3 regions of the Streptomyces sp. NPDC007205 genome follow, and region 2 is predicted to be linked to each of the others. Evidence: riboswitches for the same ligand, from Rfam matches in the RefSeq annotation. Region 2 holds a riboswitch; each other region holds the start of a gene.
The links. Region 2 has a riboswitch for cyclic di-AMP ahead of ABZ624_RS08760 (M23 family metallopeptidase). Riboswitches for the same ligand answer to the same signal wherever they lie in the genome.
Positions count from the first base shown of each region.

Region 1: linked by a shared signal. The riboswitch ahead of ABZ624_RS26945 (transglycosylase SLT domain-containing protein) and the one ahead of ABZ624_RS08760 (M23 family metallopeptidase) in region 2 are both predicted to bind cyclic di-AMP.
Region 3: linked by a shared signal. The riboswitch ahead of ABZ624_RS00345 (NlpC/P60 family protein) and the one ahead of ABZ624_RS08760 (M23 family metallopeptidase) in region 2 are both predicted to bind cyclic di-AMP.

Region 1 covers NZ_JBEYEW010000018.1:79,153-85,575, forward strand. The annotation lists gene ABZ624_RS26935 (DUF2092 domain-containing protein) at 87-1,292, opposite strand; gene ABZ624_RS26940 (polyprenyl synthetase family protein) at 1,646-2,656, opposite strand; cyclic di-AMP (ydaO/yuaA leader) riboswitch at 3,237-3,409, shown strand; gene ABZ624_RS26945 (transglycosylase SLT domain-containing protein) at 3,415-3,903, shown strand; gene ABZ624_RS26950 (HAD family hydrolase) at 3,965-4,777, opposite strand; gene ABZ624_RS26955 (FAD-dependent oxidoreductase) at 5,050-6,252, opposite strand; gene ABZ624_RS26960 (ATP-grasp domain-containing protein) at 6,298-6,423, opposite strand, start outside.
Region 2 covers NZ_JBEYEW010000004.1:19,270-25,692, reverse strand. The annotation lists gene ABZ624_RS08785 (hypothetical protein) at 1-125, shown strand, start outside; gene ribA (GTP cyclohydrolase II) at 129-764, opposite strand; gene ABZ624_RS08775 (MarR family transcriptional regulator) at 846-1,403, opposite strand; gene ABZ624_RS08770 (dihydrofolate reductase family protein) at 1,466-2,602, shown strand; tRNA gene ABZ624_RS08765 (tRNA-Met) at 2,650-2,723, opposite strand; cyclic di-AMP (ydaO/yuaA leader) riboswitch at 3,023-3,171, shown strand; gene ABZ624_RS08760 (M23 family metallopeptidase) at 3,179-4,207, shown strand; gene ABZ624_RS08755 (aldo/keto reductase) at 4,276-5,220, shown strand; gene ABZ624_RS08750 (PrsW family intramembrane metalloprotease) at 5,292-6,423, opposite strand, start outside.
Region 3 covers NZ_JBEYEW010000001.1:71,587-78,009, forward strand. The annotation lists gene ABZ624_RS00325 (response regulator transcription factor) at 1-400, shown strand, start outside; gene ABZ624_RS00330 (NlpC/P60 family protein) at 432-1,496, opposite strand; gene ABZ624_RS00335 (hypothetical protein) at 2,017-2,370, shown strand; gene ABZ624_RS00340 (tellurite resistance/C4-dicarboxylate transporter family protein) at 2,348-3,325, opposite strand; gene ABZ624_RS00345 (NlpC/P60 family protein) at 3,431-4,597, opposite strand; cyclic di-AMP (ydaO/yuaA leader) riboswitch at 4,605-4,774, opposite strand; gene pcrA (DNA helicase PcrA) at 4,997-6,423, shown strand, end outside.

The DNA.
Region 1 (6,423 bases), on a different contig from region 2:
GCCCTTCGAAGACCCCACGACCCCCAAGTCCCCAAAGACCCCGAAAGGGTCAACGTGCAGTCACGGCTCGTGGTGCCCGAAAGGGGCTACTTTCCCGTGTTCGCCGCCTTGACCAGGGCGTCCTTGGTCACCGTGCCGACGTAGACCTTGCCGTTGTCGGTGATCAGGGCGTTGACCAGCCGGGTGGAGAAGACGGTGCCCTTGCCGAACTTGCCGGAGACCTTGTCGCCGAGCGAGCCGAGGAAGCCGCCGAGGTCACCGGCCTTGGAGCCGTTCGGCAGGCCGCCCTTGGCGCCGGTGTCGAAGGTGGCGATGGACGTCCAGCCCTTGCCGAGGACGGCGGTGCCGCCGAGGCCCTTGCCGAACTCGCCCGGCTTCGGCGCGTGCTGCCGCGCCGCGGGCTCCTTCTTCTCCTTCTTCCCCTCCGTCACCTTCGCGCCCTTGGGCGGGGTGAAGGCGAAGGTAGAGGCGTCCGGCTTCGCGAAGGAGACCTGCGTGAAGCCCGCGTCGAGGACGGCGGCGCCGCCGCTCTTCGGGGTCAGCGTGAACTTCAGCGGCATGCCCGTCTTCGCGTCGACGGCGATGCTGATCGCGCCGACCGTGGTGCCGGACTGCCGGGGCTTGATCAGCAGCTTGTAGGCGTCACGGCCGGCGACCTGCTCGGTGCCGTCGACGGTGACGGACGTGGTGTCGTCCACCGACTTCAGCGCCTCGTCGGCGAAGTCCTTGGGGGTGGCCGGGGGCTCGGCCCTGTGGTCTTTGCCGGAGTCGGCCGAGGTGCCGTGGTAGACCTCGTTGCTCCTGCTGTCGTAGCCCCACACGTCCGTGCCGTTGTGGATGAGGCTGTACTCGGAGCCGCTCTCCAGCAGCGACAGCTTCTGCTTCTGCGGGCCGTCCGCGGCGACGCGCAGCGTGTGCGTGCCGGAGACCAGCGAGGTGAGCCGGGACTGCGGGTCGGCGGAGGAGCCGCCGCCGGAGCCCCTGGCCGCCCCCGAGGCCAGGCTGTTCTCCAGGCCGCCCAGGTTGGGCAGGCCGAGGTCGGTGCTGGTCCGCACGGTGCCGGACAGCTGCTGCACGTCCGACTTGGCGATCTTCTCGATGAGCTGTTGTGCGGTGATCCTGGGCAGGTCGGGGTCACCGGAGGCGGCGAGCGCCGGGACCAGCCCGATCGTGGCCGCCGCCACCCCCACCACCGCGACCGGGACCGCGTAGCGGGCGGCCTTGCGGCGTCCGCCGCGCGGAGCTTCCTCCTGCGCGGCGTCCACCGCGTCGTCGGTTTCGTACGGTGCCATGTGTGCCTTACCTCCGTCGTCGGCGGCGGCTGTCCTCACGTTGGTCCACCAGAGCCGCCATTCTCACCCGAATCGGTGAGGAGTGGTGATGTCCGTGGTGTCCATCTCACCAAATCGGCCATGAAGAAGCGTCAGACCACGGAGCCAACTCCGTGTACGCCTGCGGTATGACACGTAGGGGCAGCGGCTCCCCCGACCCGTAGGGGTCTCACCGGAACGGAGGGGGCCGTACGGGGGCACGGACGTCTGCGGGTTGGGTATCGCACCAGGCCGTGCCGCTGGGCCGTACGGGTCGCACAGGGGCCGTACGGCCGGTCGCTGCCGCGCGGCGTGGCTCGCGCGGACGGCCGGGGTCAGCCGGCGCGGTGCACCACCGCGTCGCACAGCTCCATCAGCGCCGCCTTGGCGTCGCACTCCCGCAGCGGCGCCAGCGCGGCGCGAGCCTCCTCCGCATACCGGATGGTGTCCCGACGGGCCTGCTCCAGCGCGGGGTGGGCGCGCAGCGCGGCCAGCGCCTCGGCGTGCCGGGCGTCGTCGCTGAGGTCGGAGTCCAGCAGCCGGCACAGCGCGATGTCCTCGGGCAGCGCCAGCCGGGCCGCCCGCTCGCGCAGCCGCAGCACCGGGAGCGTCGGAATGCCCTCGCGCAGGTCGGTGCCGGGGGTCTTGCCGGACTCGTGCGAGTCGGAGGCGATGTCCAGGACGTCGTCGGCGAGCTGGAAGGCGACGCCGAGCCGCTCGCCGTACTGGGTGAGCACGTCGACGACCGTCTCGTCGGCGCCGGACATCATCGCGCCGAACCGGCACGACACCGCCACCAGCGAGCCCGTCTTGCCGCCGAGCACGTCCAGGTAGTGCTCGACCGGGTCGCGGCCGTCGGAGGGACCGGCGGTCTCCAGGATCTGACCCGTGACCAGCCGCTCGAACGCGAGGGCCTGGACCCGGACGGCCTCGGGACCGAGGTCGGCAAGGATCTGGGAGGCCCGGGCGAAGAGGAAGTCGCCGGTGAGGACCGCGACCGAGTTGCCCCAGCGCGTGTTGGCGCTGTCCACGCCACGCCGTACGGCCGCCTCGTCCATGACGTCGTCGTGGTACAGCGTGGCCAGGTGGGTCAGCTCCACGACCACGGCCGACGGCACGACTCCCGGCGCATAGGGGTCGCCGAACTGGGCCGCGAGCATCACGAGCAGCGGCCTGAACCGCTTCCCGCCGGCCCGCACGAGGTGCTGCGCGGCCCCCGTGATGAACGGCACCTCGCTCTTGGTGGCCTCGAGCAAGCCTTCCTCGACAGCCGTCAATCCGGCCTGGACATCGGCTTCCAGAGCCTGGTCCCGCACGCTCAGCCCGAACGGCCCGACGACGGTCACGAGGGGTCTCCTGTCTGCTGGTGTCTGCTGGCGATTACACGGTTTGTCGATAGGTCGCTGCCATCACTCGTCAGCGTATCCGGTCCTCTTTCGATCACCGATAGCGCCCACCGGTCCAGCCTGGGAGGTATCAGGTCAGGACCGGAATGTTTTTGATCATGTGAAATGAACGTATATTTATCGACTTAACAGAACTCTGTCCGCTTTGTCATGACTGAAGGGGCGAGTCGAGAGGCGAGCGCAGCAACGCCTGCGCCCCCAGGGCGACGACGGGTGCCGGGTCACGGGTTCCGCCATCCAGCCGACCCACTCGAATCCCCCATGTCCGACTTGAAGTACTTTGTCATTTCGTGAGTTGAGTCACTGGCGTCCACCGGCACCCCACCCCCGCCGATCCCCCCTTGCCCCCTTGCCCCGCTGGCGAGTTGAGGCTTGGCAACCGCAAAGGATCAAGCACCTCATAGGGCATAGATCAAGGTCAAATAGGACGTTGTGTGAATCCGGTACTTGTTCCCGACATGTGCTCTCGCATACGTTCCGGGCCGTCGGGCGGACGCCGAATCCTGCCACCGCCCGCATAACCATCCACGGACTCATTCCTATGGCAGGAGCGGGGGACCCAGGTAACTCGCCGGACCGGACGGCACACGTCGCACCGGAACGGCTTGGGGTGAAGCCGTGCCTTCCCGGGCACGGCCGGGCACCTCCCCGCCCGAACCCGACAGCTCACCTCGCAGGCGTCGGAGAGGAACTTCCCCATGCCTGCTGCCGCTCAGCACCGCCGTACCCGGAACAACCGCCTCGTCCGCGCCCTCGCCGCCGCCGGCACCGGTGCCGCCGTCCTCGCCCTGCCGCTCATCGGGGCGACCAGCGCCTCCGCAGCGACCCCGGCCGCCACCACGGTCTCCACCACCCCCGCCGGTTACCCGAACACCCTCGACGGCTGGATCCGCGAGTCCCTCGCGATCATGGCCCAGAAGGGCATCCCCGGCAGCTACAACGGCATCTACCGCAACGTCATGCGGGAGTCCTCCGGCAACCCCAGCGCCATCAACCTGTGGGACTCCAACGCCGCCGCGGGCATCCCGTCCAAGGGCCTGCTCCAGGTCATCGACCCGACGTTCAACGCGTACCACGTGGCCGGAACGTCCTTCAACATCTACGACCCGGTCGCGAACATCACCGCCGCCTGCAACTACGCGGCCAAGCGGTACGGGTCGATCGACAACGTCTTCGGCGCGTACTGACAGCTCCGCGGACCGGCAGGACAGACACCTACTGATAGGCCGGTCAGTCGGTCGGTGCCGGTCAGCCGGCCGGAAACAGTCGTTCGAGGACGACGGCGATGCCGTCGTCCTCGTTCGACAGGGTGATCTCGTCGGCCACCGCCTTGAGTTCGGGGTGCGCGTTGGCCATGGCGACCCCGTGTCCGGCCCAGTCGAACATCGGGATGTCGTTCGGCATGTCGCCGAACGCCAGAGCCTCCCTTGCGGCGATCCCGAGCCGCTCGGCGGCCAGCGCGAGGCCGGTCGCCTTGGTCACCCCGGACGGCTGCAGCTCCACGGTTCCCGGCCCCGACATGGTGACCGTCGCCAGTGAGCCCACCACCGCGCGCGCGACCGCCGCCAACTCGTCGTCGGACAGGTCGGCATGGCGCAACAGCACCTTGCTGATGGGCTCGCACCACAGGTCGTCGCGCCGGCCGACCCTTACCGCGGGCAGGGTCGGGTGCGGCATCAGATAGCCGGGCTCGATGAGCGTGAGCCCGTCGACACCGTCCTGGTCCACGGCCGCGTAGACCTGCCCCACCTCAGCCTCGATCTTGCCGAGCGCGGTCTCGGCCAGTTCCCGGTCCAGCCGGACCGACCACAACAGACGGCCGGACACGGCGTCGTAGACCTGCGCGCCCTGCCCGCACACCGCGAGCCCCGTGCAGCCGAGGTGTTCGAGCAGAGGCCGTACCCGCGGGGCCGGGCGGCCCGTCACCACCAGGTGCCGGACTCCGGCCCGCGCCGCCCGCGCGAGCGCGGCGAGCGACCGGTCGGAGACCGTGTCGTCGCCGCGCAGCAGCGTTCCGTCCAGGTCGGTGGCGATCAGAGCGTACGCGGGGGAGGCTGCCATGATCAGAGAATACGGATACCTCGCCTCGCCGACTCATCTTGTCGTCCTGCGTACTTGCGTACTGGTCAGCCCCAAGTGGTGCGCACCACCTCCTCGGTGGAGGTACGCACGCGCCACCTGCTTCTCGTCGTAGTGGTCGGCGACTTCGCCGGGTCCTCCGCTCGGCCGGCCCGGAGCCCGACGATCTCCACCCGCTCCTGCGGCACCCCGTCCTGCCGGACGCCCTGGAGCGACGCCGCCGGCAGGCCCGTGCCGCCGTCTTCCCGGAGGCTTCAGCCGTGGGTCGCCGCGAGGTGTTTCGTCAGGCGCGGAGAGGCGAACTCCGTACCGCAGACGAAGCGCATCACGGGGCCGTACGACGCCGCCGCCGGCAGACCCGTGAAATACAGCCCTGGGACGGAGGAGACGTAGCCGGGGCCGAGCTTGGGCGTGCCACGGCTCACGGCGAGCCGGGTGCGCAGTTCGTGGCCGAGGAAGTCCATCGCCGCGATGTCGACGCGGTAGCCGGTGGCGGCGATGACGTGGTCGGCGGTGAGCCGCTCGCTACGGCCGCCGTGGGTGCGGACGGTGAGGACGGGGGTGCCGTCCGGCGCCTCGGCGCCCACGACCCGCTCCACGTCCTGGACCAGCACGGCGCTCTGGAAGCGCTCGCGCAGCCACCAGGCGCCGAGCGGGCCGAGGACCCTGCGGACCAGGAAGTGGCGGGTGGCCTCGGGCAGATAGCGGTAGGGGTGCGGGTAGTAGCTGAACGCCCACAGCGACCATGCCCGGCCGAACGGGGACTCGGGGCGCAGCTTCGGCTGGTCCCAGGGCGGGGCGCCGAAGGCGACCCGGCCCCGGCCGCGCGCGACGACACGCACGCGTGCCCCCGCCTCGGCGGCAAGCGCCGCCGTCTCCAGTGCGGACTGCCCGGCGCCGACCACGATCAGCTCCCTGCCGGCGAAACGGCTCAGGTCGTGGTGCTGGGAGCTGTGCGAGACCGGGCCCGTGGCCGCCGGTCCGTCGGCCGCGGCCCCCGCCAGCTCCGCCGGGAGGTGCGCCAGGCCCGACAGTCCGGTGGCGACGACGACGGCGCGCGCGGTGAACGTCTCACCGGAGTCCAGCTTCAGTTCCAAGCCGCCGCTCTTGTCGCGGTCCACGGAGACGACCCGCACCCGCTCCAGGCCGGGGACCAGCTTCTGCTGGAACCACTCGCCGTAGGCGATGAACGTCTCCACCGGGATGATGTCCTCGTCGGACACCAGACGGCGGATCCCGGCCGCGTCGCAGTAGTCGGCGAGCGTGTGGCCGGGCTGCGGGCAGTTGAGGTTGGAGGCGGCGGGCGTCGACTTCAGGATCATGCCCTCGGGCATGTGGTCGCGCCAGCTGACCATGGGGTCGCCGAAGACGCGGACGGGGATGCCGCGCGCCCGTAGATGGGCGGCGGTGGACAGGCCGAACGGCCCGGCCCCGATGACTGCAACCGGTCGAGTCACGAAGTCCCTCCCCAGGACACGGTGCGCCACTCTTGGTGGCCTTGCCTACTTCGTGGAGGTGCTGCTGCCGCGGCGGTTGGTCCGCCACAGCTGATAGAGGTGCTTCGCGCCCGGGCGCACGAAGCGGGCGAGCATCGTGAGGAACGGCAGCGGGTCGTCACCCGCGAGCCA
Region 2 (6,423 bases):
CCGTGCTGTCGGTGGTGCCGGGCTCGGCGGGCCTGCACCCGGCCGGTTTCCGCACCGCGTACACCGTCGCGGCGACCCTGCCGGCCCTGCCGGCCCTCCGCCTCCCGGGCCACCGCCGGAGCTGAGCGTCAGCCCGCGGTCAGCTCCGTCAGTTCGGCCAGGGGGAGGGTGTGGCGGGTCTGGAGGACCTTCGCGCGCAGGTAGCGGACGTTGTGGGCCGTGGTGAAGACACCGGTCGGCACGCGGTCCCGTACGACGACGCCCAGCGTGCGCAACTGCTCGGCCTTGTCGGGGTTGTTGGACAGCAGGTCCAGCTCGTCGATGCCGAGGGCGGCGAGCATCTGCGCGGCGGCGGTGTAGTCGCGGGCGTCCTCCGGCAGGCCGAGCGCGGCGTTCGCCTCGTAGGTGTCGAGGCCCTGGTCCTGGAGGGCGTAGGCGTCGAGCTTGTTGTAGAGGCCGATGCCGCGGCCCTCCTGGCGGAGGTAGAGCAGGACGCCACCGGTGGCGGCGATGCGCTCGACCGCCTCGCGCAGCTGGGGTCCGCAGTCGCAGCGGGCCGAGCCGAAGACGTCGCCGGTCAGGCACTCGGAGTGCAGGCGCACCAGCGGGACCGGGCCGGGGTCGCCGAGGACGACGGCGACATGCTCCTGGCCGTCGGCCAGGCCGTGGAAGGTGACGAGTTCGGCGTCGACGCTGTAGCCGTCGTGGAAGCGCAGCGGTACCCGGACGCGGGCGCGCGGCGTGGCGGCGGTGGTGTCGGGCATGCGGGTCCCTCCGGGAAAGTTGCTTCAGATTTGAAGCAGCGGCACGCAGGGACCCTACTGCACGCTTAAAACTTAAAGCAATCAGTTTCCGGCCGGACGGGACTCCGGGGACGCGGGCGGGGCCGACGAGGAACAGGACGACCGGCGCCGCCAGGGCACGTCCTCCGCCGCCCCGGGCTCGGTGTCGTCGCCCTGCAACCCGCGCGCGATCCCGGTGCAGATCTCCTCCAGCTGCCCGACCTGTTCCGGTGTGAGCCGGTCGAACAAAGTGGCGCGCACGGTCTGCACGTGTCCGGGTGCCGTACGCTCCAGCACGGCCAGCCCCTCGCCCGTCAGCACGGCGATGCTGCTGCGCTTGTCCCAGCGGCAGTCCTCGCGGCGCACCAGCCCGTCCCGCTCGAGGCGGGTCACCGCATAGGTCAGCCGACTGCGCGTGATCTTCAGCGTCTCGGCGAGATCGGTCATGCGCAGCCGCCGGTCGGGTGCTTCGGAGAGGTTGGCCAGCACGGAGTAGAACAGATGCGGCATGCCGGCCGTCTGCTGCAGGTTCCGGTCGATCGCGTCGTCCAGGAGCCGGGCGGCGGCCAGGTAGGCGCGCCAGGCGCGCTGCTCCTCGGGAGTGAGCCAGCGGGTCGTCATGCCGCCAGTGTAAGTTTGTTTCAAACTTGAACCAAGAGCCACTTCGCAGGGAGAGCGCGCCGATGTCGTACCCCTATGTGCTGCTGTCCGCCGCCGTCTCCCTCGACGGCTACCTGGACGACACCGGCCCCGACCGGCTCCTGCTGTCCAGTCCGGCCGACTTCGACCGGGTCGACGCGGTCCGGGCCTCCGTCGACGCGATTCTGGTCGGCGCCGGCACGATCCGCGCCGACAACCCACGGCTGCTGGTCAACTCCGCCGAGCGCCGCGCGGCCCGGGTGGCCGGGGGCCGGCCGGAGTACCCGCTGAAGGTCACCGTCACCGCCACCGGCGACCTCGATCCCGACGCCCACTTCTGGCACACCGGCGGCGACAAACTCGTCTACACGACCGACCAGGGCGCCGAACGGGCCGCACGCCTCCTCGGCGGCACCGCCGGCATCGTCCCGCTCGGCCCCGAGCTCGACTGGCACGCCCTGCTGCGGAATCTGCACGAGGTGCGCGGCATACGGCGCCTGATGGTCGAGGGCGGCGGTACGGTCCACACCCAGCTGCTCCAGCTGGGCCTCGCCGACGAGCTCCAGCTGGTGCTCGCGCCGCTGTTCGTCGGCGACCCGGCCGCCCCCCGCCTGTTCGGCCCGGGCGCCTACCAGCCCGGCCGGCTGCGGCTCACCGAGACCCGTCGCATCGAGGACGTGGTCCTCATGCGCTACGAGCCCACGGCCCCCGGCACCGGCCCGGTCCCCGCCGCCGCCGACCGCCACTGGCTGCGCACCGCCTGCGACCTGGCCGCGCTGTGCCCGCCCTCGGAGACGGCGTTCAGCGTCGGCGCGGTCGTGGTCGCCGCCGACGGTACGGAGCTGGCCCGGGGCCATTCCCGGGAGGGCGACGACCCCGTGGTCCACGCGGAGGAGGCGGCGCTGGCGAAGGTCGACCCGGCGGATTCCCGGCTGGCCGGCGCAACGGTCTACAGCAGCCTGGAGCCCTGTGCCCGGCGGGCCTCTCGGCCGGCGCCCTGCGCCGAGCTGATTCTGCGGGCGGGGGTGCGCAGGGTGGTCACCGCGTGGCGGGAGCCGGACACGTTCGTTGCCTCGGCCGACGGTACGGGGGTCCTGGCCAGGGCGGGTGCGCAGGTGGTCGTACTGCCGGAGCTGGCGGGACCCGCCAAGGCGCCGAACGGGCATCTGCTGGGGGGCTGAAAACACCCAGGGCCGGAATCCACTGGATTCCGGCCCTGGGCCTTCAGTAGCGGGGACAGGATTTGAACCTGCGACCTCTGGGTTATGAGCCCAGCGAGCTACCGAGCTGCTCCACCCCGCGTCGTTGTGACTCCAGAGTACCCCATGCGGAGGGCGGCGCGCACACCCGTTTCCCGGCCCCGCCCGGCAAGGTCACCGACGGTGACAGCTCGACCGCCGTGCGCATAACATCTGAGTCACCATCAAAAACGCCGAGACTCCTGAACGCCGGTCAACTCGCCCGTTTTGCAGCAGTCCTGGCCGGTAAGTCCACGGGTGAAATCGTTAATGATCAAGCCGAACGGCTTGGAAAGTGACCAGCAGGTCTATTAACGTTCGATAACGCAGCGCGGTCGTCCCAGCCGTCACAAGAGACGGCTCCGTGCGCACGCGCCGAATCCTGCGAGGGAACCGGGGAACCACCATCTTGGGGTGAATCGCGCGAATGCCGCAGTCGGTATACGCGCGTAGGAGACCTTCCTGCTCCGAACCCGTCAGCTAACCCGGTAGGCGGAGGAAGGAAAGGAGTACGCCCGAGTGGCGTCCAACCGGCCTGCCCCAGAAGCCCCGTCCATGCCCGCGCCGACCGAGCCCGAGACCTTCGGCTACGGCGCCTACCGTGCCGAAGAGGGCCCCTGGGAGGAGTGGAACCCCACCGAGGACTCCGTCGCCCCGGTCCGCGGCCGGCACCGCGTCGCCAAGCAGCGCGGCGGTTTCGCGCGCAGCTCCACCGTCCTCGGCGTCGGCGTACTGGCCGCGGTCGGCGCGGGCGGCATGGCCAGCGCCAACACCGGCAAGCCGCCGGTCTCCATATCCCTGCCGGACCTGGACTCCGTCGGCCACCTCTTCGGCGACGACTCCTCCGACGCGCACCAGGAGCACCCCACCGCGCTCGGCAACGTCGGCGTGACCTCGGCCGACAGCAAGGACTCCGACGCGGGCGAGGCGCTGCGCAACCGGATCATGGCCCAGGCCGAGCAGCAGCAGGGCAAGGCCGACAGCAAGGCCACCGCCGCCACGCTCGCCGCCGCCGAGAAGCAGACCGCCGACGCCGCGGCCAAGGCGGAGCAGGAGGCCGCCGCCAAGGCCACCGCCGCCAAGGAGAAGGCGGAGGCCGACGCCAAGAAGGCGGCCGAGGCCAAGCGCCTGGCCGAGCTGGCCAGGCAGTACCAGCTGCCCGTCGTCTCGTACACGATCACCGGCACCTTCGGCCAGCCCGGGGCCATGTGGTCCTCCGGCTACCACACCGGCCTCGACTTCGCCGCTCCCACCGGCACCCTCATCAAGGCCGTCCACGGCGGCACGATCACCCAGGCCGGCTGGGCCGGCGCCTACGGCTACCGCACGGTCCTCACTCTGGACGACGGCACCGAGCTGTGGTTCTGCCACCAGTCCTCGATCAACGTCAAGGTCGGCCAGAAGGTCTCGACCGGCGAGGTCATCGGCCGCATCGGCGCCACCGGCAACGTCACCGGCCCGCACCTGCACCTGGAGGTCCACCCGGACGGCCAGGCCGCCGGCATCGACCCGGCGCCGTGGCTGCGGGACAAGGGCCTCAACCCCTGACTTCCCCATGTGCGGGATCTTCGCCGGCGGTGGAATGCGATCATCCATCGCCGGCGTTGGCATAGAGCATGACTTCTCTGCGCAAACTCGGTTCCTCCGACCTTGAGGTCTTCCCGCTCTCCCTGGGCGGCAACGTCTTCGGCTGGACCGCCGACGAGGAGACCTCCTTCGCCGTCCTCGACGCCTACACGGCCGCCGGCGGCAACTTCATCGACACCGCCGACGCCTACTCCGCCTGGATCGAGGGCAACAAGGGCGGCGAGTCCGAGACGATCATCGGCAAGTGGGTCAAGGCCCGCGGCAACCGCGCCGACGTCGTCATCGCCACCAAGGTCAGCCAGCACCCCGAGTACCAGGGCCTGTCCGCGGCCAACATCAAGGCCGCCGCCGACGCCTCCCTGCGCCGCCTGGACACCGACTACATCGACCTCTACTACACCCACTTCGACAAGCCCGAGGTGCCGGTCGAGGAGATCATCGGCGCGCTGGACGAGCTGGTGAAGGCGGGCAAGGTCCGGCACATCGCCGCCTCCAACATCAGCCCCGAGCGGCTGCAGGCCTCGCTGGACTTCTCCGAGCGCGAGGGCCTGGCCCGCTACGTCGCCCTCCAGCCGCACTACAACCTCGTGTCCCGCGACACCTACGAGGGCGCGCTGCAGGACCTGGCCGCCCGCGAGGGCCTGTCCGGCGTGCCGTACTTCTCCCTCGCCGCGGGCTTCCTGACCGGCAAGTACCGCCCCGGCACCAAGGTCGACAGCGCTCGCGCGGGCCGTGCCGAGCAGTACGCCGGCTCCGAGCGCGGCCAGAAGGTCCTGGCGGCCCTGGACGAGGTCGCCGCCGCCCACGAGGTCCCCGTCGCGACGGTCGCCCTCGCCTGGCTGGCCGCCCAGCCTACGATCACGGCCCCGATCGCCTCGGCCCGCACGGTGGCCCAGCTCCCGGCGCTGCTGGGGGTGGCGGACCTGAAGCTGACGGAGGAGGACGTGGCCAGGCTGACGGACGCGTCGGCTTGATCTGTCCCGCCGCAGCGGCGCTCAGCCACGGCGCCGCGATCCGGCGGTGCCGAACCCTCGCAGCCGAAGGTCTATGACCAGTACGGGTTGTACGCGGAGTACGGCACCGCCGGACGACCGAACTGCGGAGCCCAGTAGACCGGCGCCGGAACGGTCGCCCTGGCCGCGTACTCCAAAGCCGGCCGGGCCGCCTCCCTCCGCTTCCACAGTTCGTCCAGCAGCTCCCGCTCCCGTACGACGAAGTCGGCCCCGCCCTTCCCCTTGCGCCCCCGGTGCCGCAGCGACGCCAGCGACGTCGCGTACGCCTCGTACTGCGCCACCGCGCGCGCCGCGGGCCGCCCGGCGTGGTGGCGGGCGTAGTCACGGGCCGCCCGGCGCGCCCGCATCGACCCGAGCGCGAACGGCTCGGCGGGCCCCAGCCACCCGGCCATCACATACGCCGGCAGCTCCGCCCGCACGGTCCGCAGCTCCCGCTGTCGCGTCCAGATCGCGAGCCAGGTCAGCAACCCGAACACGGGCACCATGAAGCCGCCGTAGACGGCGAAGAATCCCAGCTCGCCGAAGGTGGAGGAGCCGTTCCAGAGGGCGTGCATGCTCATCGCGAGCAGCAGACCGCACAGCGGCAGCAGCACCCGCCGGGCATGCTGCCGCTCCGCGGAGAGCGCGGCGACGCCGAAGCCGATGCCGGTGAGGGTGGTGAACAGGGGGTGCGCGAACGGGGACATCACGATGCGCACGAAGAAGGTGGCGGCGGTGACGGAGGCGATGCCACGGCCGCCGCTGAGCTGGTCGGTCCCGAAGGCCGTACCCAGATAGAGGATGTTCTCGGTGAACGCGAACCCGGTGGCGGTGATCCCGGCTATCACCACCCCGTCCACGATCCCGGTGAAGTCACGTCTGCGGAAGAGAAAGACGAGCAGGACGGCGGCGGCCTTCGCGGACTCCTCCACGATGGGCGCTATCACGGTGGCGCCCAGGGTGTCGGCCCTGGTGGGATCGGCGGTGGCTATCCACCTGGTCGCGAAGCTGTTGGCGACGATGGCTATCAGCGCCGCCGCGCACGCTCCCCAGGCGAAGGCGAAGACCAGGTTCCGCCAGGGTCCCGGCGCCACCCGGTCCAGCCACCGGAAGGCGGCCACGAGCCACGGCACGGGCAGCACGGCCAGTCCGAGCCCGACGAGAAACCCCTCCGTACCGGTCTGT
Region 3 (6,423 bases), on a different contig from region 2:
GCTGTCCGTGTCGGACGCGGCGGAGGACGTGATCGGTGTGATCCGCGGCGGCGCCCGCGGCTATGTCACCAAGACCATCACCGGTACCGACCTGGTCGACTCCATCTTCCGTGTCCAGGAGGGGGACGCCGTCTTCTCCCCGCGGCTGGCCGGGTTCGTCCTCGACGCCTTCGCCTCCACCGACGCCCCGCCGTTGGACGAGGACCTGGACCGGCTCACCCAGCGCGAGCGCGAGGTGCTGCGGCTGATCGCCCGTGGCTACGCCTACAAGGAGATCGCCAAGCAGCTGTTCATCTCGGTGAAGACGGTCGAGTCCCATGTCTCGGCGGTGCTGCGCAAGCTCCAGCTGTCCAACCGCCATGAACTGACCCGCTGGGCGACGGCCCGCCGGCTGGTCTGACCCCCCCTGCGGCGCCGCCCCACGACAAGGCCTAGGCCACCCGGGTGGCTCCCGCGAACGGCATCAGGTCGACCGGGGCCAGCCGGACGGGGGCCGAGGGGTTCGGCGCGTGGATCATCTGCCCGTTGCCCACATAGATGCCGACGTGGCTGATGCCGGAGTAGAAGAAGACCAGGTCACCCGGCTGGAGTTCGGAGCGGGACACGCGCCGGCCCGCGTTGATCTGGGTGTAGGTGGTGCGGGGCAGGGAGATGCCGGCGGAGCGGTAGGCGGCCTGGGCCAGGCCCGAGCAGTCGAAGGCGTCCGGGCCGGACGCGCCCCACACATAAGGGCTGCCCAGCTTGGCGTAGGCGTAGGAGACGGCCGCCGCGGCGCGCGCGTTCGGGGCCGTGGCCGGCTCTGCATGCTCCAGCGCCTCACGGGCGTCGGAGGCCGAGCGGGAGGCACGTCCCGGCGCGACGCCGTCACCGGTGGCCTCGCTGCGCTGCTGCGGAGTGAGCTGCCCCAGCAGCCGCCGGGCCTCGTCCAGCTTGCCGGTGATGGTCCTCTTCTGCCGTTTCAGCTGCGCCTGCCGTGACCGCAGCGACGTCAGCTCGACGCGCGCGGCGCCGCGCAACTGCTCGATCTCCCGCAGTTGTTCGCGCACCCGTGACAGGGCGGCGGCCTGCCGGTCGCCGGCCCGCTCGGCGAACGCGGCGTTGTCCAGGTACCGGTCGGGATTGCCGGACAGGGCCAGCTGCCAGGCCGGTGCGAACCCGCCGTCGCGGTACTGCGCCGCCGCGATCGAACCGAGCGCCTCCCGGGCGGTGTCGAGCTTCTCCTGTTTGCGGGCGGTCTCGTCCCGCAGCGCGTTCAGGCGCCGCTGCGCCGTGTCCGCTTCCACCTTCGCGCCGTTGTACTTCTCGGTGGCGGCCTCGGCCTCCTGGTAGAGCTTGTCCACCTTGGCCTTCACCTGGGCCGGTGTCAGCTGCGGCTCGGCGTGGCCCGTGCCGTCGAACCCCGCCGCGGTGGCCGCGCCCGCCAGGGCGAGTGTGGCGGCCGTCCGGGCCGTAGGGCCGCCGATCGAGCGTTGCCGGGGCTTGCGGTGCGCTGCCACCTGGGCCGTCACGTCCTTCCGTACGACTCGTACGACCGAGGGGTCTGGCCGGGCGGCCCGACCGAGTGGTCCGTACGACGTCCGGCGGCGGCCCGCACAGGGGGAGCGGACCACCGCCGGACCTTCTCGGCGGTGGTGGCCGACGGCCGCCCCTGGCCCGGGCGGCGGTGGGAAGCCGGTCACCTGGGGGAGGACGCTAGGCCCGACGATGACAAGTGGGTAACGCGGTGTACGGAACTGGCCTCGACGGACCCGGACGCGACCGTATGTGACCGTGTCGCCGGTCCGGAGACGTCGCCTTCACGCAGCGTGGTGACCGAAGTGCGGAAAACGGGACGGACGGGAGCCGTGGGCTGCTATGGGGCGCATATATCCACATCCGTGGCTGTGTCCGGCGGACCCGGTGACACATAAGAGCCGAGAGCTGGGGCGTCATGCGGCGGCCCTCACCACTCGAACACCCCGGGAACGGCACCCTGCCGTCCCTGGGGCTGTTACCAACGAATTAGGCTCCGGCCCCATGGACGTACTCATCCATCTCTTCGTCGGCCTGCACATCATCGGCATCGCCGCGCTGCTCGGCGGTTTCCTCACCCAGATGAAGGCGATGGGCCGGGGCACGGCCCGTTTCGTGCCCGGGATGCTGCACGGCGCGCTGACCATGCTGGTCACCGGTGTGGCCCTGGTCGGCCTCAACCAGGCCGACGACCACCACATCAACACCATCAAGATCGGCGTGAAGCTGGCGCTGCTGATCGTGATCCTCGGACTGGTCTATGTGAAGCGCGACGAGGAGACAGTGGACAAGACCCAGTTCGGGCTGGTCGGTGCGCTGACAGCGGTGAATGTCTTCATCGCCGTGCTGTGGACCTGAACGCGCGCACCGCACCGGTGGCGACCGCGAGCCACACCGCCACCGCCACCCACAGCAGCACCCGTCCCGGCCATCTGAGCCACGGGACGCCGAGGACGGTCGCGACGGTCAGCGCCGCCGCCGCCGTCATCCCCATCGGAAACACCGTCGCCCACCGCCGCACGTCATAGCCGCGCCGGGGCCGCACCGCCTCGGCGGCCAGCAGCACGAGACACCCGGCCAGGTCCAGGACGAGCAGAGCGACCGTCACGGTGCGCAGCACACCGCGGTCGTCCTCGTCCCACAGATACACGCCCGCCGCATACAGGCCCGCATCCCCGGCGACGAGCAGTTTTGCCCCCGCCAGCGCCGAGATCGCGAGCGCCCCGCCCGCGATCCAGTGATCGCCGGCCCCTTCCAGCACCTGCCGGGCGTCGAAACGGGCCAGCGCGAGGCCGTAGAGCACCAGCCCCAGCCAGAACAGCACCAGTGCGATGTGCGAGAGCCACGCCGTGCGCTCGGCCGCGGCCAGCGTCGCGGCCAGTACGACGAGCCCCTGTGTGGCCACACAACACAGGAACACCGCTCCCGGCATGCGCCGCCTCCAGTGCCGGACGACCAGCACCAGCAGCACCGGCCAGAGCAGTGCCGCGAGCGCCAGCAGCGCCTCGGCCACGGCCTGCCGGCCCGGCGCCGAGATGCGGGTGCCGAGCACGGTGGTCGCGGCGACGGCGGTGAGCGCGCCGGGACTCTCCGCCTCGGCCACCCAGCGCTGCCGTTCGCAGAGCAGCCGCAGGACGAAGTCGGCGGCCAGCACCGACCAGCCGACGCCGGTCATCGCGAGCGTCACCCGGGAGAGCGCCTCGGCGCCGGTCAGATGCAGCCCCACCGACAGGATGCCGGTCGCCATCACGGCGGCTCCGGCCGCGGGAGGCCGCTCCGCCCACCACGTACGCAGACCTGAGATGCCGGGCATGCGCCCGATGCTAGGGAGCCGCACGGTCCCCGCCGGGGAAGGGCACGCGCGCGTGGAGGGCGAAAACGCCGGTACGCGCGTGTGGGGCGAGGACAGCCGGCCCGGTCAGCCTGGCCGGACCACGCTGTGGATGATCGACTCCCCGCCGTAGTAGATCGACTCCTCACGGACGTACGCGCCCGGCTTCGGGGCGTGGATCATCATGCCGTTGCCTATGTAGACGCCGACGTGGCTGATGTCGTCGTAGAAGAAGACCAGGTCGCCCGGCCGCGCATTGGCCAGCGACACCGTGGTGCCCGCATCGACCTGGTCGTACGTGGTGCGCGGAAGGGTGACTCCGGCCGCCCTCCAGGCGCCCTGGGTGAGGCCCGAGCAGTCGTAGGAGTCCGGCCCGGTGGCGCCCCACACATACGGCTTGCCGATCTGCGCGCGGGCGAAGGCGATCGCCTTCTCGGCCTTCGTGTCGTACGAACTGGATGTCGTGGACCCGGTCGAGCCGGAGCCCGTCGAACCGGATCCGGACGACGAGGACGGCGACGAGGACGAGGCGGCTTGCTGCCGGGCTGCCTGCCGCTTCGCCAGCTCGGCCGCCTTGCGTGCCGCCTCCTGCTGCTTCTCCCGCTCGACGGCGGCCAGCCGCGCCTTCTCCTGGGCCGTCAGCTGCGACAGCAGCTCGCGCGCGGAGGCGAGCTTCTTCTGGACGGTGGCCTTGGCGGTCTGCAGGTCGTGCTGCGAGTCGGTCAGCGACTGAAGGCTCTCCGCGGCCTCCCGCCGTTTCTTCATGGTCGCGGCCTGCTCGCCGATGTAGTCGTCGACCGCGCTCTTCTCCCGCGAGGTCAGCCGGTTCATCAGCTGGCTCTGGTCGAAGTAGTCCTGCGGGCTGTCCGCGAGCAGGAAGGTGGTCGTGCCGGGAGAGGCGGCGCCGGTGCGGTACTGGGCCGCGGCGAAGGAGCCCAGCTCCTCGCGGGCCTTGTTGAGGCGTTCGGTGCGCCGGGCGACATCGTCGCGCAGGGCGTCGGCCCGGCCCCGCTGCTTTCCTGTCCGCTCCTTGGCCGCGTTGTACTTCTCGGTCGCCGACTCCGCCTGGCGGTAGAGGTCGTCGACCTTCTTCTCGACCTCCTCCAGGCTCGGCTTGGTGCGATCGGTGCTCGGGACGGCCTCTGCGGTCTGCGAGAGCACGGCCATGGAGGTGAGGGCGGCGGTGGCGAGGGCGGGGGTGCGGAGGCCCGTCCCGATGGTTCCGCCGGGACGCGTCTTGCGGTGCGACGCCAAGGGAGGCGACTCCTTCCAGTGAGCCGCCTACCGGGTTAGCTGTCGGGTTCGGGCGGGGGTTCGGAAGGGTTGCCCTACGGCCTCGTCCCGGGCGGGAGTCGGCCGATTCACCCCAGGATCGGTGGGTCCCCGGCTCCGGGCGCCGTGCGGGCGCGCCGGACTCGGCGGAGGCCGCGCACGCGGCCTGACGGCAACCTAGCCAACTGGTGTGACTAGTGTGAAGGTTGGTGCGTGATATGTCCGATACATTTTCGTGATCTGACCTCCGTATCACGTTCACGTCATCGGACGATTCCGCAGCGTAAGGGCGGTGTCCTCGGACGTCGCCGCTCCGCCCGCGGGCCCGACTTCTCGGGACGGCGACCGGTTGTCGGTGGGGCGCCCTAGACTCGTAGAGCGATGAGCAGCCTCTTTGACGACAGCTTCCTGGCGGACCTCCAGCCCCCTCGCGGGCGCGAGGAGGAGCCCCCGCCGCCGCCCGAGGACGATCACGGTCCGGAGCCGCTTCCGGACGATCTGTTCGGCGGGAAGTTCGACGCGCCACCGGACCGGGACGCCTACTACCGCGACGGCGCCCCCCGCCCCGCGCTCGACGCGGCGGCCCTCCTGGAAGGGCTGAACGACAACCAGCGCGCCGCGGTCGTGCACGCCGGCTCCCCGCTGCTCATCGTCGCCGGCGCCGGCTCCGGCAAGACCCGTGTGCTCACCCACCGCATCGCCCACCTCCTCGCCGAGCGGCACGTACACCCGGGCCAGATCCTCGCGATCACCTTCACCAACAAGGCCGCGGGCGAGATGAAGGAGCGCGTCGAGCAGCTCGTCGGCCCACGCGCGAACGCGATGTGGGTGATGACCTTCCACAGCGCGTGCGTGCGCATCCTGCGCCGGGAGAGCAAGAAGCTCGGCTTCACGTCGTCGTTCTCGATCTACGACGCCGCGGACTCGAAGCGCCTGATGGCCCTGGTCTGCCGTGACCTGGACCTCGACCCCAAGCGCTTCCCGCCGAAGTCCTTCAGCGCCAAGATCAGCAACCTGAAGAACGAGCTGATCGACGAGGAGGACTTCGCCGCCCAGGCCACCGACGGCTTCGAGAAGACCCTCGCCCAGGCCTACGCCCTGTACCAGTCGCGGCTGCGCGAGGCGAACGCCCTCGACTTCGACGACCTGATCATGGCGACGGTCAACCTGCTGCGCGCCTTCCCGGACGTGGCCGAGCACTACCGCCGCCGCTTCCGGCACGTCCTGGTCGACGAGTACCAGGACACCAACCACGCCCAGTACGCGCTGGTACGGGAACTCGTCGGCACCGGGGAACACGATGAGGACACCCCGCCCGGCGAGTACGACATCCCGCCCGCCGAACTGTGCGTGGTGGGTGACGCGGACCAGTCGATCTACGCCTTCCGGGGTGCGACGATCCGCAACATCCTCCAGTTCGAGGAGGACTACCCGGACGCGACGACGATCCTGCTGGAACAGAACTACCGCTCCACGCAGACCATCCTGTCCGCCGCCAACGCGGTCATCGAGCGCAACGAGTCCCGCCGCCCGAAGAACCTGTGGACCAACGCCGGCCAGGGCGCGCGGATCACCGGCTACGTCGCCGACACCGAGCACGACGAGGCGCAGTTCGTCGCCGAGGAGATAGACCGCCTGGTGGACGCGGGGGATGCCAAGGCCGGCGACGTCGCCGTCTTCTACCGCACCAACGCCCAGTCCCGAGTCTTCGAAGAGGTCTTCATCCGTGTCGGCCTGCCCTACAAGGTCGTCGGCGGTGTCCGCTTCTACGAGCGCAAGGAGGTCCGGGACGTCCTCGCCTACCTGCG